3 regions of the Priestia sp. HNGD-A6 genome follow, and region 2 is predicted to be linked to each of the others. Evidence: riboswitches for the same ligand, from Rfam matches in the RefSeq annotation. Region 2 holds a riboswitch; each other region holds the start of a gene.

Region 1 (5,050 bases), 1.5 Mb from region 2:
AAATTGCTAAAAAAGTAAATGAAGTATTAGAAGGAAATCGTGTAGGAACATTAGCCACAGTTGTAAACAACAAACCCCACTCTCGCTATATGACATTTTTCAGCGATGAAGATGGTATCGCTCTTTACACACCAACAAATATCAATACACATAAGGCAGAAGAAATCGAAGCCAATCCAAACGTGCACGTACTATTGGGCTACAGCGGCGAAGGATATGGCGATCAATACTTAGAATTATCCGGGACAGCTGTTCTTCGTACCGGTGATCAATTAAAAGGACGTATATGGAACGATCACATGAAAGAATGGTTTGACGGTCCAAATGACCCTGAGTATGTTGTTCTGGAAATTACACCAAACGAAATTCGCTTTATGAATGAAGGCGAAGAAACTCCTCAAACCGTTCAGCTATAATAAAAAAGCGCACACTGTGCGCTTTTTTTATTTTCCTACCGCTTCTTTCAATTGAGCTGCTTTTTCTTTTGGAGACGCTGCTAAGCTAATCGCGGTAATAATAGAAACACCATCTGCACCTGCTTCTACTACTTGTTTGGCATTTTCAGGCGTGATGCCACCGATTCCTACAATTGGAAAGTCAATATTCTGGTTTCGCACTTCTTCAATTAATTTTGTACCTTGCACTGCTTTTGCGTCTTTTTTTGTAGAAGTAGGAAAAACAGGTCCCATTCCTACATAATCCGCCCCGTCTTTTATCGCTTGCTGCAGCTCTTGTACATTATGAACAGAGACGCCCACAATTCCTTTTCCTATTTTTTCTCGAACAATATGAGCTTTTTCATCTTCTTGTCCAATATGAACGCCATCTGCTTGTAAGCGGATCGCTAAGTCAAGATCATCATTCACAACAAAAGGAACGCTGTGCTGCTGACAAATTTGCTGAAGTTCTTTCGCCAGCTGATATTTCGCTTCTCCTGTTAAGGCACCCTCGCCTTTTTCACGAAATTGAAACACGGTAACGCCGCCTTCAATTGCTTCTTTTAATACTTCTTTCGGATCTTTTTTACAGTTATTGCTGCCCATTATAAAATAAACTTTCAGCAGCTTTTTAATTTCTTCGTTTGTCATTTTCCCGCTCCTTTTAACGTTGATGTACTCTTGCATATGATTCAATATCCTGTCCAGATAAAAGATGAAGCTGATTTAACAGCTCAATTTGAAAGCTCCCCGGCCCTTCTTCACCTTTTTTCGCTGCGGCGATTTCACCTGCCACTCCGTAAAAACTTAAAGCAGCAACGCTTGCCTCGACATATTCTTTTTCTACAGCCGCGAAAGCTCCTATAATTGATGTCAGCAGACATCCAGTACCCGTCACCTTCGTAAATAACGGGTGACCGTTGTCTACTGTATACGTTGTGTTTCCATCGGTGATCACATCTTGTTTCCCCGTAATAACAATCACTGTATCTAATTTGTTCGCTGCTTTCTCAGCAAGTTCAATGACGTCTCCTTGCCCTTCTAATGAATCAACGCCTTTAATGAGCCATGACTCGCCTACTACATTCGCAACTTCAGCAGCGTTACCGCGAATAACGGCAATATTTAATTCTTCTACAAGCTGACGTGCCACTTCTGTACGAAACGGTGTCGCTCCGGCTCCTACAGGATCGAAAATAACCGGCACGCCATTTTCATTTGCTGATTTTCCTGCTATTCTCATCGCTTCTACTTCTTGAGCCGTCAGTGTACCCATATTTAAGACAAGCGCTCCGGCGATTCGAGCCATATCAGCCACTTCTTCCTTCGCATAAGCCATAACAGGTGACGCTCCTATGGCAAGCAGTCCATTTGCTGTAAAATTGGTTACCACAACATTCGTAATATTATGAACAAGCGGACTTGTATCTCTTACTTTTTCTAATTGAGCTGAAATTTTACTAATATCCATGTTCTCTCACTCTTTTCATTTAGTTTTAACACTGCAAAAAAAAGACAAAAAAGCACCTTGCATGCGCAAAGTGCTTTGGTATGTACTCACATTCCCTGCGCTGGCATTATCCAACAGGTTCAAATGGTCAACAGGCGCCCCTGTACTCTCAGCCTGCCCCGCGCAAGCTCCCATACTATTTATTACTACGTTTAAAGTTTACTATTAACTTTTTTTATTTGCAACCATTTCACTGTTTTGCCCATAAAATAAATCTTCGTTATAGGCTGAGTGGTGTTGTAAATCTTACAGCTTTACTAAAAGCATCATTAAAAGACCTCCAGTAAACTACTGGAGGTCTTCTATCCCCTAAAAATTCTATCATTTCTCTTGAATCGCTTGATTTCTCACAGCTGTTTTTCGGTCCTTCCCTGCTCTTAAAGATAAAAGAAAACAAAGCAGAAGTACAAGTGCAGCTGATACGTACGGGTAATTAATGTTTATATCAAAAAGAAAGCCTGCTACAACGGGTCCAATAATATTACCAAGACTTGTATAAGCAGAATTTAGTCCGGCTACATACCCTTGGTCGTCTTGTGCCATCATCGACATTTGCGTGCTGATTGCCGGACGTAAAATATCTGTTGCTAAAAAGACGATAAATGTCACAACAATAATAAGCCAGTACGTGTGCACAAATAGTGTAAGTAAAATAAAAAGTCCCGTCATCATCAAGCAAAACGAAATCACTCTTTTTTCACCGAATTTATTTAAAATCCAGCCAAAAATCGTAACCTGCACAACAGCCCCTGCAATAGAGCCAAACGTAATAACAAACGCAATATCTTTTGGCGTAAAGCTAAATTTATGATCAACAAATAGTGAAAAGATCGTTTCATAATTGGATAATCCAAACGATGTCACAAAAACGATAATTAAACTTAAAAAATAAGGTTCTTTGTAGGAATTCATAAGCTGCAGTAGCAGCCGATCTTCTTTTGGATTCTCATTGTTTGAAACAGCATGACCTTGTACAGGACGAGACTCCGGCAAAACAAAAAGCGTAATCACTGCAGCCAAGCCTCCTGCTACTGCGGCCATGTAAAATGGCACGCGCATGCCGTATTCAGCTAAAAAGCCTCCAATACCGGGCCCGATAATAAATCCTGTTGTAATCGCTGCCGTCACATAGCCCATTCCTTTAGCGCGTTCTTTAGCAGACGTCACGTCCGCTGTATAGGCCATAACAGCAGGCATAATAAGCGCAGCCCCGACCCCGCCTAGCATTCTGGATACAAATAATAAAAGAGGTGTACTCACTGAACCAAAGAACCATTCAGACAGGGCAAAAACAATCATTCCCGCTACAATAATTTTCTTTCTCCCTAACGAATCTGATAATCGCCCCGCTAAAGGCGAAAACAGAAATTGAGTTAGTGAAAACACCGCTACTAAAAGCCCCATCACGCTGCCGTTGATATGAAGCTCCGTCATATAGGTTGGCATAATTGGAATAACGAGACCGATTCCCGTAAAGATAATAAAAATATTTAGCATGAGCAGCAAAATCGCCGCTCGATTTCTTAACAATAATGACATATAAACCTCCTGATTACAAAAATACTGAACGTTCGGTCTATAAAAATACAAAATAATGAGGGATTACTCATTGCCGCAATAAGCATCCCCGCTTATTTAAGAAGACCTTGCTATAATTCCGTTTAAAAATACATCGATTGCTGAATGGTAAAGCTGCAGGGCATTTTCCGTACTCGTTTTTCGAGACATGCGGCTCATTCCAACAAACAACCCTTCTAAAATTACTGCAAGTTGCTCTGCATTTTTATGAGAAAACTCGCCTTCATCGATGCCCTGTTGCAAAAGTTCCCGGTTAAACTCCACGTGTCGTTTCACCATCTCATCAATTCGCTCTTCGATGTCGCTGCCCTTTTCCTCGTTGTTAAAAAACTCATCGGCAGCTTTCGTAAGAGGATGATTCAAATCATCTAAAATGATTTGCTCCGCTATTCCAAAAAGCTTATCTCTTGTTGTTTTGTAAAGAGACTCTCTTTCTTTCCAGTTTCGTTCCCACTCAAGATCCCATTCGTCTATTAAATAAAGAAAAAGCCCTTCTTTACTTTTAAAGTGATAATAAATATTCCCTTTACTGCTTCCCGTAGCTTCTACAATTTCCTCAATAGATGTAGCTTTATAGCCTTTTTGAGAAAACAATGCTTTAGCGGCATCTGCTACTTTTCTTTTGGTTTGTTCACTTTGAAGCTTTTTTTTATTCAAGCTATTTCCACCGCCCCGTACATTTATTATTTATACTGAACATTCGTTTTGTATTATCTGACACCTATACTACATAGGAAAAACCTTTTTGTCTAGTGAGAAAACCTAGTTTATACCTTTTTATATGAATCATGACCAAAACAAAGCCTCCTAAAAAGGCTTTGCCTAAAAAGCTTACTTGCTAACAGGATAGATGACCGCTGCTTGCCCGCACAGTTTGCATACAAATAAACAAATCATCTGCGCCTTCTTTCCTGTCTTTTACTCATTCAATTTCTTTGTCATAAACACACTGTATGGATCTTCTTTGTAGGTAGAAAACGGTTCGCACTCGTAAAATCCAAAACTGGCGTATAGCTTTCTAGCCGGTTCAAAAGCGGGTGCGGATCCTGTTTCTAAGCTTAAGCGTCGATACCCTCGTTTTTGCGCTTCATTTATTATGTACTGCAGCAGCTCTCTAGCAATTCCTTTCCGCAAATGAGCGGTAGCTGTTCGCATCGATTTAATTTCTCCGTGGTGCTCATCTAACTCTTTTACAGCTCCGCACCCTGCTAGCTGACTTCCTTCCCACACGCTCCAAAACGTAATATGACGTTGTTTTAAACTTTCAATATCTAGAGCATGAATACTTTCAGGGGGGGAATGTAAGTTCATTCCTTGGAGGTGAGAACTTACTAGTTCAATAACTTCATTGTTCGTTAAGTGGTCTCTTTTTATTTTAATCATCTTCTCTTCCTTCCTGCTACTAAAGGGTGGTCAACTACAAACCGACTTATGAATACATTCACTGTCGACCTTTAAAAATCCTTTTATACACTCCCTTCTTTTTCTCCAGTTATTAAAACAGACTTTGCCAAGCAGATGTTTC
Region 2 (5,050 bases):
TTCCGTCTTTTTTCATATCTTTCAATGCTTTGTTTACTTTATCCACTAACTTACCGCTGTCTTTTCTAAACATAAAGCCGCTTGCAGCACCATCGGATTTTTCATCCGCGATTTTGATAGGTGCGTTAGGGTGCTTTTTCTTATAGTCAAGGAACGATAATTTATCGTTGATTGTAGCATCAACACGGTTTGCGCTCATTAGTTCTACTGCTTGAGCAAAACCTTCAGCACTCGTAATGTTTGCACCATAAGATTGAGCCATGTCTTTGTAGTTACTTGTTAATGACTGTGCTGATTTTTTTCCTTTTAAATCTTTAAATGATTTGATATCTTTTTCGTCTTTACGAACAATTAATACGGCGCCTGACTGGATGTATGGGTCGGAGAAATCGTATTTCTTTTGACGATCTTCACGAATACCCACTTCATTAGCAATTATGTCAAAGCGTTTAGCATCTAATCCGGCAAACATGCCATCCCACTGTGTTTCTTTGAACTCAGCTTTTACGCCAAGACGTTTAGCTACTTCTTGAGCCAATTCTACATCAAACCCAGTTAGCTTTTGTTTGTCATCATGAAAAGTGAACGGAGGGTATGTACCTTCAGTTCCAATTGTTAATACGCCATCTTTTTTCACTTTATTATATAAATCCTCTTGTGAAGATTTATTGTCTCCATTGTTTGCTTCATTTTTTGAGCTAGAACCGCATGCGGCAAGCACAACTGTGAAAGCTAATAGTAGCGACAAAAGTGCAGCAAATTTCTTCATTTTCTAAACCCCCTAGTATTCTGATAGGAAATGATACTCTGTGATACTAAACAAGAACACAGCAAAAGTCAACAAAAAAAACTTATACGATTAATGTGACTTAAAATAAGGGAAATATACCTTCTATACACGGTTTGTCATAAGGATACAGAAAGATTTTAAAATTTGGATTAAGTGGATTTTTAAGGGATATTTGAGGAGTAAAAAGGAAGTTTCATGCGACGATTTTCTCTTTCATTTTTTCATGACTTTTGGTGCAATAAACATATAGTTAAATGTTAAGGTAGAAATAAATTCCTTATGGTACACTTAAAGAAGAATTTATGAAACGGAGCGATATGATGAAAGCCATAAACTTAATCTCAATTGCCTTTGGTGCTATCGCTGGTACATATGCGCGTTATTTGCTAAATATTTCCTTATTATATACGGGCTATCCAATAGGAACGGTAATTGAAAACCTATTAGGAAGCTTCATACTAGGCCTATTAACAGGATTTTTTGCGTGGAAAAAGCCAAAAGAATGGATAAAGCTTGGACTAGGAGTTGGCGTGTGCGGCGGTTTTACAACGTATTCAACCTTTGCAGGAGACGTCATTTCTCTCACTCAGCACCATTTATTTTGGGGAGCCATTTATGTCATTGTCTCTTTAGTAGGTGGAATCCTTCTTGCTTTAGCAGGCTATCTATGCGGTGAAGCGGCAGGGAAAAATTTAGTGAAAGTACATGAGGTGAAGTAAATGAGCATAGTGAGCTTGGCACTTGGCGGGGCAGCTGGAGGAATATGCCGTTATCTTTTGGGTTTAAAAGTTACAAAAACAGTTTCAAACCCTCCTTTTCCAGTCTCAATGCTGTTTGTAAACTTGCTCGGTGCGTTTGGGCTTGGTCTTTTTTACGGTAGTTATTATGGAAAGGTTCCGAGTCATGCTTATGATGATTCAATATTTTTAATGATTGGCATTGGGTTTTTTGGTGCCTTTACCACTTTTTCAACGTTTAGTGTGGAAACCGTACAGTTAATTCGGGAAAAATCTTATCGGAAAATGTTGGCGTACGTGGGGATTTCAGCATTTGGAACAGTTGGTTTATTTACAGTCGGTTTACTGGCAGGAACGTTTTTATTATAAGTAAAGAGAACGTTTCTAGTAGGGAAAAACAAAAAGACGGAGAAGTAGAGAATGGATAGAAAAGCAGAAGTTTGGAAATACATTTTGTTGATTGTAGCTGTTGCAGGTCAGATCATTGGTTTTTTATTTTTATTTATAAATGTTGTGGCGGCATTTATTTTTTACGGTTTTTATATTCTAACTTTTATTATGTTACTCCTGCTGTTTATATGGGATCGGAAAAAGGAAAAAGACAAAGAAGAATTTGACGACTATACCGATTACTAACTATATAAAAAGCAGAATGATTCGGTGCGCCGGGCCTCTTAGTAAAGAAGCTTAAAAGATACATCTATAAAAGGAAGAGAGCCGTAAGAGCATAAAGAGATATTGTATTTACATCTAGTTGTGTTATAATTTTAAGTGCAAAAACAAAATCAATAAATAGCAATCACTAGGGGAGCTTTTTGAAGCTGAGACGGATGTATTTCGGACCCTTTGAACCTGATCTGGTTTGGACCAGCGTAGGGAAGTGGCGATCATGTTTACATAACGATGCATGCTAACCACTCTACGTTGTAGAGTGGTTTTTTGTATGTAATAAAGCCCTCTGCACAAGATGAAGTGATTGAAATTTCTCTTTATTCTGAATGGAAAGGTTTCGATCATGTGGATATTCCTAAATTTCATGTCATTACAACAGATAAGCAGCCAATCGAAGAGCTTCAAAAAATTTTAACGGCTATCGCGCCTTTTGCGGGCGCCATTCATATTAGAGAAAAAAAGAAAACGGCAAAGCAGATTCAATGTTTACTAGAAAGCCTACCATTTTGTCGCTCTAAAATTATTGTGAATGACCGAGTTGATGTAGCGCATGCTTTAAAAGCAAAAGGTGTACAGCTTGCCTATCATAGTTTAGACGTTTCGTTTGTTATAGACGCATTTCCTTCTCTTATTGTTGGAAAGTCAGTTCACTCTGTGGAAGAGGCTTTAGAAGCTGAAAAAGATGGTGCTCACTACATTTTATACGGACATATTTATTCAACACATTCAAAAAAAGAATTAAAAAGTCGAGGGATAGCGGCACTAAAAGAAGTAGTAGACGCTGTGCAGATACCGGTTATTGCCATTGGAGGAATTACACCTGTAAATGCCAAAGAGGTACTTCAAACAGGAGCACACGGTATAGCCGTGATGTCTGGTGTCATGCTTGCGCAAGATCCCCTGAAAGCGATTAAACAATATTCTCATATATGGACATCTGGAGGTGGAGAAAATGAAGCAGCATTATGATGTACTGTTAATCGGAGGAGGTATAATCAGCTCTTCTATCGCTTATCATTTGTCAAAACAAGGAGCGTCAGTAGCTATTCTTGAACGCAATCAAGTTGGTTGTGAAGCTTCAAGTGCAGCCGCTGGTATTTTAGGTGCTCAAGCTGAAATTGATGAAGAAGGTCCTCTTTTAGACCTTGCTATTAAGAGCAGAAGCATGTTTCCTGAACTGGTGAAGGAACTAAAAGAAAAAACGGCTATCGACGTAGAGCTCATTCAAAAAGGCTTATTAAAAGTCGCTGTAACAGAAGAAGATGCACACGTATTAAAGAAAAAAGCCGCTCAGCACCACCGGTGGGACAAAGATGTAAGATGGATCGATGTAAAAGAAGCGCGTTTGTTAGAACCCGGGCTCTCTCCAGACATATACGGAGCCATTACAATACCGGGAGACGGCCAGCTAGCTCCGGCTAAGTTAACACAAGCTCTTGCTCATGGAGCCTTGTATCACGGAGCAGATGTATTCGAATACTGTGACGTTCACTCTCTTATTATGGAAAATGAAACAGTAAAAGGGGTACAGACGTCCAAAGGCTCTTTTTATGGAGAAAAAGTAGTGATTGCAGCAGGCTCATGGGCTAAACGCTTTATTTCTTCTGAACATTTAGGCGAGGTGTTTCCTGTAAAAGGAGAGTGTATTGCTCTGCAAAGTCATAAGCCCCTGCTTTCTAAAACGATTTTTTTAGATGAAGGTTTTTACTTAGTCCCTAAGACTGGTGGAAGAATCGTAATCGGGGCAACTAAGCTGCAGCATGATTTTACTAAGACCGTTTCTGCACAAGGTATTCAATTTTTGCTGAATAAAGCTTCTGCGCTTCTGCCGGCCATTAAAGAAGCCACATTTGAAAAAGCATGGGCTGGTCTTCGTCCACAAACAAATGATGGCTGGCCTTATTTAGGAGAGCACCCTGAAATAGCGAATCTGCACATGGCTTTTGGCCACTACCGAAACGGTATTTTATTAAGCGCTGCAACTGGAAAAATTATGGCTGATGCTTTGTTAGGGAAAAAGCCAAATCATTCATTCTTTACATCATTTCAGCTAACGAGAGCAATGGAGGGAGTTCATTGAATCTAATTATTAACGGTAAGACCGTCACTGTCGGAGATGAAATTGAAACGGTCGAGCACTTGCTGCAGGCTCAGAGTCTGCATGAGCGAGTTGTAATTGTTGAATTAAACAAGAATATTTTGCAAAAAGAAGAACATAGCGATGCATGCTTAAAAGATGGAGATACATTAGAAGTTGTTTCATTTGTTGGAGGAGGATGAAGAGTATGTTAAAAATTGGACAATATACATTTAATTCACGTTTATTATTAGGAACAGGGAAATTTCCGGACTTTACGACTCAGCGTCAAGCGGTAGAAGAGTCGGAAACAGAAATTTTAACATTTGCTGTTAGACGAATGGATATTTTTGATCAAAATCAGCCTAATTTATTAGAAGCACTTGATGTGAAGCGTTTCACTCTTTTGCCTAACACTGCTGGAGCAAAAAATGCAGAAGAGGCCGTACGTATTGCTAAATTAGCAAAGGCTTCTGGACTTTGTGACATGGTGAAAGTAGAAGTAATTGGATGTGATAAGACGCTGCTTCCTGATCCAGTTGAAACATTAAAAGCTAGTGAAGAACTGTTAAAAGAGGGCTTTACCGTTTTACCTTACACATCAGATGATGTTTTACTTGCGCGTCGTTTAGAGGAGTTAGGCGTACATGCCATTATGCCAGGAGCGTCGCCTATCGGTTCAGGTCAAGGTATTATTAATCCGTTGAACATGCGTTTTATCATTGAACAATCAACCGTTCCAGTAATTGTAGATGCAGGTATTGGAACGGCTTC
Region 3 (5,050 bases), 340 kb from region 2:
GTCTACCGTTTCGTCTTTAGCAGATATTTGTTTGTATACGTCTTATTCTCAAGAAGCGCCGTTTCGAAGCGCAGCAACATCGTCTCGTTTAGCCCAGCTTTATGTGATTGATGTTTTATTTTTAAGTATTGCAGCGCAGCAGTACGACCAGACGATTGAGTATATTGACAAAACAAGAGATGCCATTCAGTTTTTGAAAGATAAGAAATAAAAAAAGAGAACGATTACAAAAAAGGGGATTTTGTGGTCTGTTTCCTCAGTGGCGTATCCATCTAAGAGGAAAATACAAAGGGGGATTAACATGTCTTTAGATAATCATCAATTAGCAAAGGCTGTTTTGGAGATGCTTGGGGGAGCATCCAATATTGAAGCGTATACGCATTGCATGACGCGGCTGCGTGTGACTATAAAAGATGATTCAATTGTTAAAAAGGCAGATATACGAAAACTTGAAGGCGTGCTCGGATTAGTGGAAGAAGAAACGCTGCAAATCATTATTGGGCCGGGCAAAGTGAACAAAGTAACAGAAGAATTTGGAAAGTTAATTGATGAATCCGGCGGTATTAACTTAGAAGATCGTGCAGCACAGCGGAAATCGGAGCTGAAAGAAAAAAATGCAACTCCGTTTAAGCTGTTGCTTCGCCGAATTGCAAGTATTTTTATTCCGTTGATACCTGCTCTTGTAGCATCTGGACTTATTACCGGAGTGACAAAAGCAGCTGTGCAGGCGAAGTGGCTTCCGGCAGATTCACAGATTGCTATTCTTTTAACCGTTATCGGAAGCGGTTTATTTGCCTATCTGGGTATTTTAGTAGGTATTAATGCAGCAAAAGAATTTGGTGGTTCGCCAGCTCTAGGAGGCTTAGCGGGCATTTTAGTCATTAATCCTGCCGTAGCTGATATTAAACTTTTTGGTGAAGCACTTTTGCCGGGGCGTGGGGGCTTAATAGGAGTGCTGCTTGCAGCAATCTTTATGGCCGTGTTAGAAAAACGAGTACGTAAATTTGTCCCACAGTCACTGGATATTATTATTACACCAACCGTTACGGTGTTAATTACAGGAATTATTACGTATGTGGTATTCATGCCAATTGGCGGCTTCATTTCAGATGGAATCACAAAAGGTCTTTTAGGAGTTTTAGAGGTTGGAGGAGTTGTAGCAGGCTTTGTTTTAGGGGCAACGTTTTTGCCGCTCGTTATTACAGGACTGCATCAAGGTCTTACTCCGGTCCATTTAGAGCTTATTAATTCGATTGGAGATGATCCGCTTCTTCCTATACTAGCAATGGGCGGAGCCGGTCAGGTTGGTGCAGCTTTTGCTATTTATATCAAAACAAAGAAAAAACGCTTAAAGCGAGCAATTGGAGGCGCACTTCCTTCAGGGCTGCTGGGAATCGGAGAGCCGCTTATTTTTGGAGTCACACTTCCTTTAGGGCGTCCATTTTTAACCGCTTGTCTTGGAGCTGGAATCGGCGGAGCGTTTCAGGCGCACTTCCATATTGCAACTGTAGCAGTGGGAGTATCGGGTTTGCCGCTTACGTTTTTAGTTCATGCGCATCAAATTCTTCTTTATTTACTTGGATTAGTTATTGCTTACGCAGCAGGTTTTATTTGTACCTATTTCTTTGGATTTAACGACGAAATGGCGAGGGAGTTTGAATGATTGGCATTTCATTTTATTTGAACGATAGAGATGCCAAACAAAGATTAGTAGAAGCGAGTGAATGCGGCGTTACACGCGCATTCACTTCACTTCACATTCCAGAGGAAAAAGGAGATTTGGCTGAACGGGCAAAAGAATTGCTTCATGTGGCTAGAGATTGTGGAATAAGCGTGTATGCAGATGTATCTAAGCATACACCGGTTCATTTAGGTATCGAAAGCCTTATGACTCTATCTTCACTTGGCGTATCAGGTATTAGACTAGACGATGGCTTTAGCGTAGAAGAAACGATTTTACTTGCGGATGAGTTTTATATTGCCCTTAATGCAAGTACAGTGTCAAAACTAGAAATAGAAGCGCTATTATCTGCAGGTCTTCATCATCATCAGCTGCTTGCTTGGCATAATTTTTATCCGCGGCCTGAAACAGGGCTTGAAGAAACGTTTTTTCAACAGCAGACAGATTTATTTAATGAACTTCGTATTCCAGTTTGTGCTTATATTCCTGGAGAAGGCGAAAAGAGAGGACCTATTTATCAAGGACTTCCTACTAGAGAAAAAGACCGTAATAAATGTCCTTTTACCTCTGCAGTAGATTTATACGGATGCGGAGTAACGGAGGTTTATATTGGAGATCCATACGCCAGTTCAAATTTATTAAAACGTTTAGTTCAATATCAAGAAAACCGCATTATTCCGCTACGCATTCGTTCACCTCATATACAGGGAACGTACAGCGTGCGTCCGGATGTATCAAGAGACGTTCTGCGATTGGTTGATACACGATCTGTAAAACCAGTGCTGCCATTTCATACAGTAGAACGCAGAATCGGAGCAATTACAATGGACAATGATGGCTACGGACGTTACAGAGGAGAGGTTCAAATAGCTAAAAGGAATTTGTCTGCAAATGCTAATGTGAATGTGATTGGGTATGTAATAGAAGAAGATCACGAGCTGCTTTCATTAGTGAGACCGGGGCAAAAGCTTGAGCTTATTACTGTCTGAAGGAAAAAACGGTGTATTTTTAAAGAAGCCAATAGCTAACTAGTAATGTCACAAAAACAAAGAGCACACACTGCATGAAAAAGGTGTGTGCTTTTTCTTTTACTACTAAAAAGGAAACTATTTTCATTACCATATCATGAACCTTTCTATTGAATAAAACGCTTTACTATGATAAAACTATTACAGGTAAACATATGATAATAGATTAATTTCATAGAGATACAACACCACTAGGGGTGCTTTCGAAGCTGAGAGAGACGATAAGTCTTAACCCTTATAACCTGAACTAGGTAATACTAGCGTAGGAAAGAGGTATTGTAATGGATGTTTTGTATGGGATTTCCTTACGAACTCGTTATAATAATTTTGTGTACATAAACAAAAACACTTCTTTCCTGCGAAAGAAGTGTTTTTTTATGCGTAAAGGAAGGTGTCATACATGAAAGAAACAATTGATTTGCTTGTCAAACAGGTAGAGGAGCGCAAAGGAGAGTTAATCCAGTTATTAACAACGCTTGTTTCGTATAAAACGCCAGCGCCTCCTGCACGAAATTCTCATGAAGCGCAGCTGTACGTAGCGGATTTTCTTAAAAACTGCGGTTTTTCCATTGATATGTGGGACTTATATTCTAACGACCCTATCGTAGTGGGAACGTTAAAAGGACAAAAATCGGCTGGCTATCAAAGCTTGATTATTAACGGCCATATGGATGTTGCTGAGGTACAAGAAAATGAAAATTGGGAAACCAATCCGTTTGAAGCTGTTGTGAAAGACAATATGATAATTGGACGCGGAGTTGCTGATATGAAAGGCGGTTTGGCGGGAGCATTATTTGCAGTTCAGCTTTTAACAGAAGCAGGAATCGAGCTGCCAGGAGACTTGATTTTTGAATCCGTTGTAGGAGAAGAAGTAGGAGAGGCAGGTACGCTGCAATGCTGTCAGAAAGGGTATACAGCTGATTTTGCGCTTGTAGTCGATACAAGTGATTTACATATTCAAGGTCAAGGCGGAGTGATCACGGGATGGATTACGATAAAAAGCAGTAAAACCTATCATGACGGTACACGCCGAAGTATGATTCATGCTGGAGGAGGCCTGTTAGCCGCAAGCGCTATTGAAAAGATGGCAAAAGTGATCGGAGGGCTACAAGAATTGGAGCGTCACTGGGCTGTTACAAAGAGCTATCCAGGATTTTTGCCAGGGACAAATACGATTAATCCAGCAGTAATCGAAGGCGGAAGACATGCTGCTTTTATTGCAGATGAATGCAGGCTGTGGATCACCGTTCACTATTATCCTAATGAATCGTACGACCAAGTATCAAAAGAAGTGGAAGAATATATTATAGCTATTGCAAAAGCAGATCCATGGTTAAAAGATAATCTGCCAACCTTTGAATGGGGAGGCACATCAATGATTGAAGACAGAGGAGAAATCTTTCCGTCATTAGAAATTGATGAAAATCATGCAGGAGTGCAGCTGCTTGCAAATACTCATGAACAAATGGAAGGGAAAAAGCCTCCAATTGATGTGTCAACTAGCGTAACAGACGGGGGATGGCTAGCTGATGCGGGAATTCCCGCCGCTATTTACGGTCCGGGAAATTTAGCAAATGCACATGCTGTGAACGAACAATTAGATATTAATCAGCTTGTTCAATATACAAAAGTGATAGTGCAGTTCATTTATACGTGGCTGCATACGCATAAGGAGTGATCATCATGAAATTTAGTGAACGATTATACGAAAAGCTGCAGCCTATTTGGCGTCAAAATCATAATCATCCCTTCGTACAGGGGATGGGAGATGGAACGCTTGAAAAGGAGAAGTTTCGCTTCTACATGATTCAAGATTACCTTTACCTAATTGATTATGCCAAATTATTTGCGATTGGAGCCATGAAAGCTACCGATCTTCAAACGATGGGGAAATTTGCAGCCCTTTTAGACTCTACATTAAACGAAGAAATGAGTCTGCACCGTGAGTATGCCAAGAGATTTGAAATCAGCGAAAAAGAATTAGAAAAAGCGCAGCCATCTCCTACAACGCTTGCATACACGCACTATATGCTGCACGTTGGTCAAAGTGGAACATTAGCTGAATTAGTAGCCGCTCTTTTGCCTTGTATGTGGAGCTACTGGGAAATAGGAAAAGAACTTAGTGAAAAGCCTGGAGCTAACAATGAGTTTTACCGTGAGTGGATTGAAATGTACAGCTCAGAAGAATTTGGAGAACTGGCGACATGGTGTATCAATTTATTTGACTCACTTACTGAAGATAAATCAGAAGTGGAATTAGAAAAGCTTGAAGAAATTTTCTTGAATACGACGCGTTTTGAGTATATGTTCTGGGATATGGCTTATAACGAAGCGATGTGGC

Evidence for each region. Region 2 has a riboswitch for thiamine pyrophosphate ahead of SCI76_RS11290 (thiamine phosphate synthase). Riboswitches for the same ligand answer to the same signal wherever they lie in the genome.
Region 1: linked by a shared signal. The riboswitch ahead of thiM (hydroxyethylthiazole kinase) and the one ahead of SCI76_RS11290 (thiamine phosphate synthase) in region 2 are both predicted to bind thiamine pyrophosphate.
Region 3: linked by a shared signal. The riboswitch ahead of SCI76_RS09590 (acetylornithine deacetylase) and the one ahead of SCI76_RS11290 (thiamine phosphate synthase) in region 2 are both predicted to bind thiamine pyrophosphate.

What each region holds. Positions count from the first base shown of each region.
Region 1 covers NZ_CP138621.1:691,490-696,539, forward strand. The annotation lists gene SCI76_RS03575 (pyridoxamine 5'-phosphate oxidase family protein) at 1-416, shown strand, start outside; gene thiE (thiamine phosphate synthase) at 444-1,088, opposite strand; gene thiM (hydroxyethylthiazole kinase) at 1,102-1,908, opposite strand; TPP riboswitch at 1,984-2,092, opposite strand; gene SCI76_RS03590 (MFS transporter) at 2,269-3,486, opposite strand; gene SCI76_RS03595 (TetR/AcrR family transcriptional regulator) at 3,583-4,182, opposite strand; gene SCI76_RS03600 (GNAT family N-acetyltransferase) at 4,444-4,905, opposite strand.
Region 2 covers NZ_CP138621.1:2,241,015-2,246,064, reverse strand. The annotation lists gene SCI76_RS11310 (amino acid ABC transporter substrate-binding protein) at 1-769, opposite strand, end outside; gene SCI76_RS11305 (CrcB family protein) at 1,111-1,509, shown strand; gene crcB (fluoride efflux transporter CrcB) at 1,510-1,896, shown strand; gene SCI76_RS11295 (hypothetical protein) at 1,948-2,163, shown strand; TPP riboswitch at 2,322-2,423, shown strand; gene SCI76_RS11290 (thiamine phosphate synthase) at 2,545-3,168, shown strand; gene thiO (glycine oxidase ThiO) at 3,152-4,279, shown strand; gene thiS (sulfur carrier protein ThiS) at 4,276-4,479, shown strand; gene SCI76_RS11275 (thiazole synthase) at 4,485-5,050, shown strand, end outside.
Region 3 covers NZ_CP138621.1:1,902,731-1,907,780, reverse strand. The annotation lists gene SCI76_RS09605 (MurR/RpiR family transcriptional regulator) at 1-211, shown strand, start outside; gene SCI76_RS09600 (PTS transporter subunit EIIC) at 302-1,663, shown strand; gene SCI76_RS09595 (MupG family TIM beta-alpha barrel fold protein) at 1,660-2,670, shown strand; TPP riboswitch at 2,893-2,995, shown strand; gene SCI76_RS09590 (acetylornithine deacetylase) at 3,110-4,387, shown strand; gene tenA (thiaminase II) at 4,393-5,050, shown strand, end outside.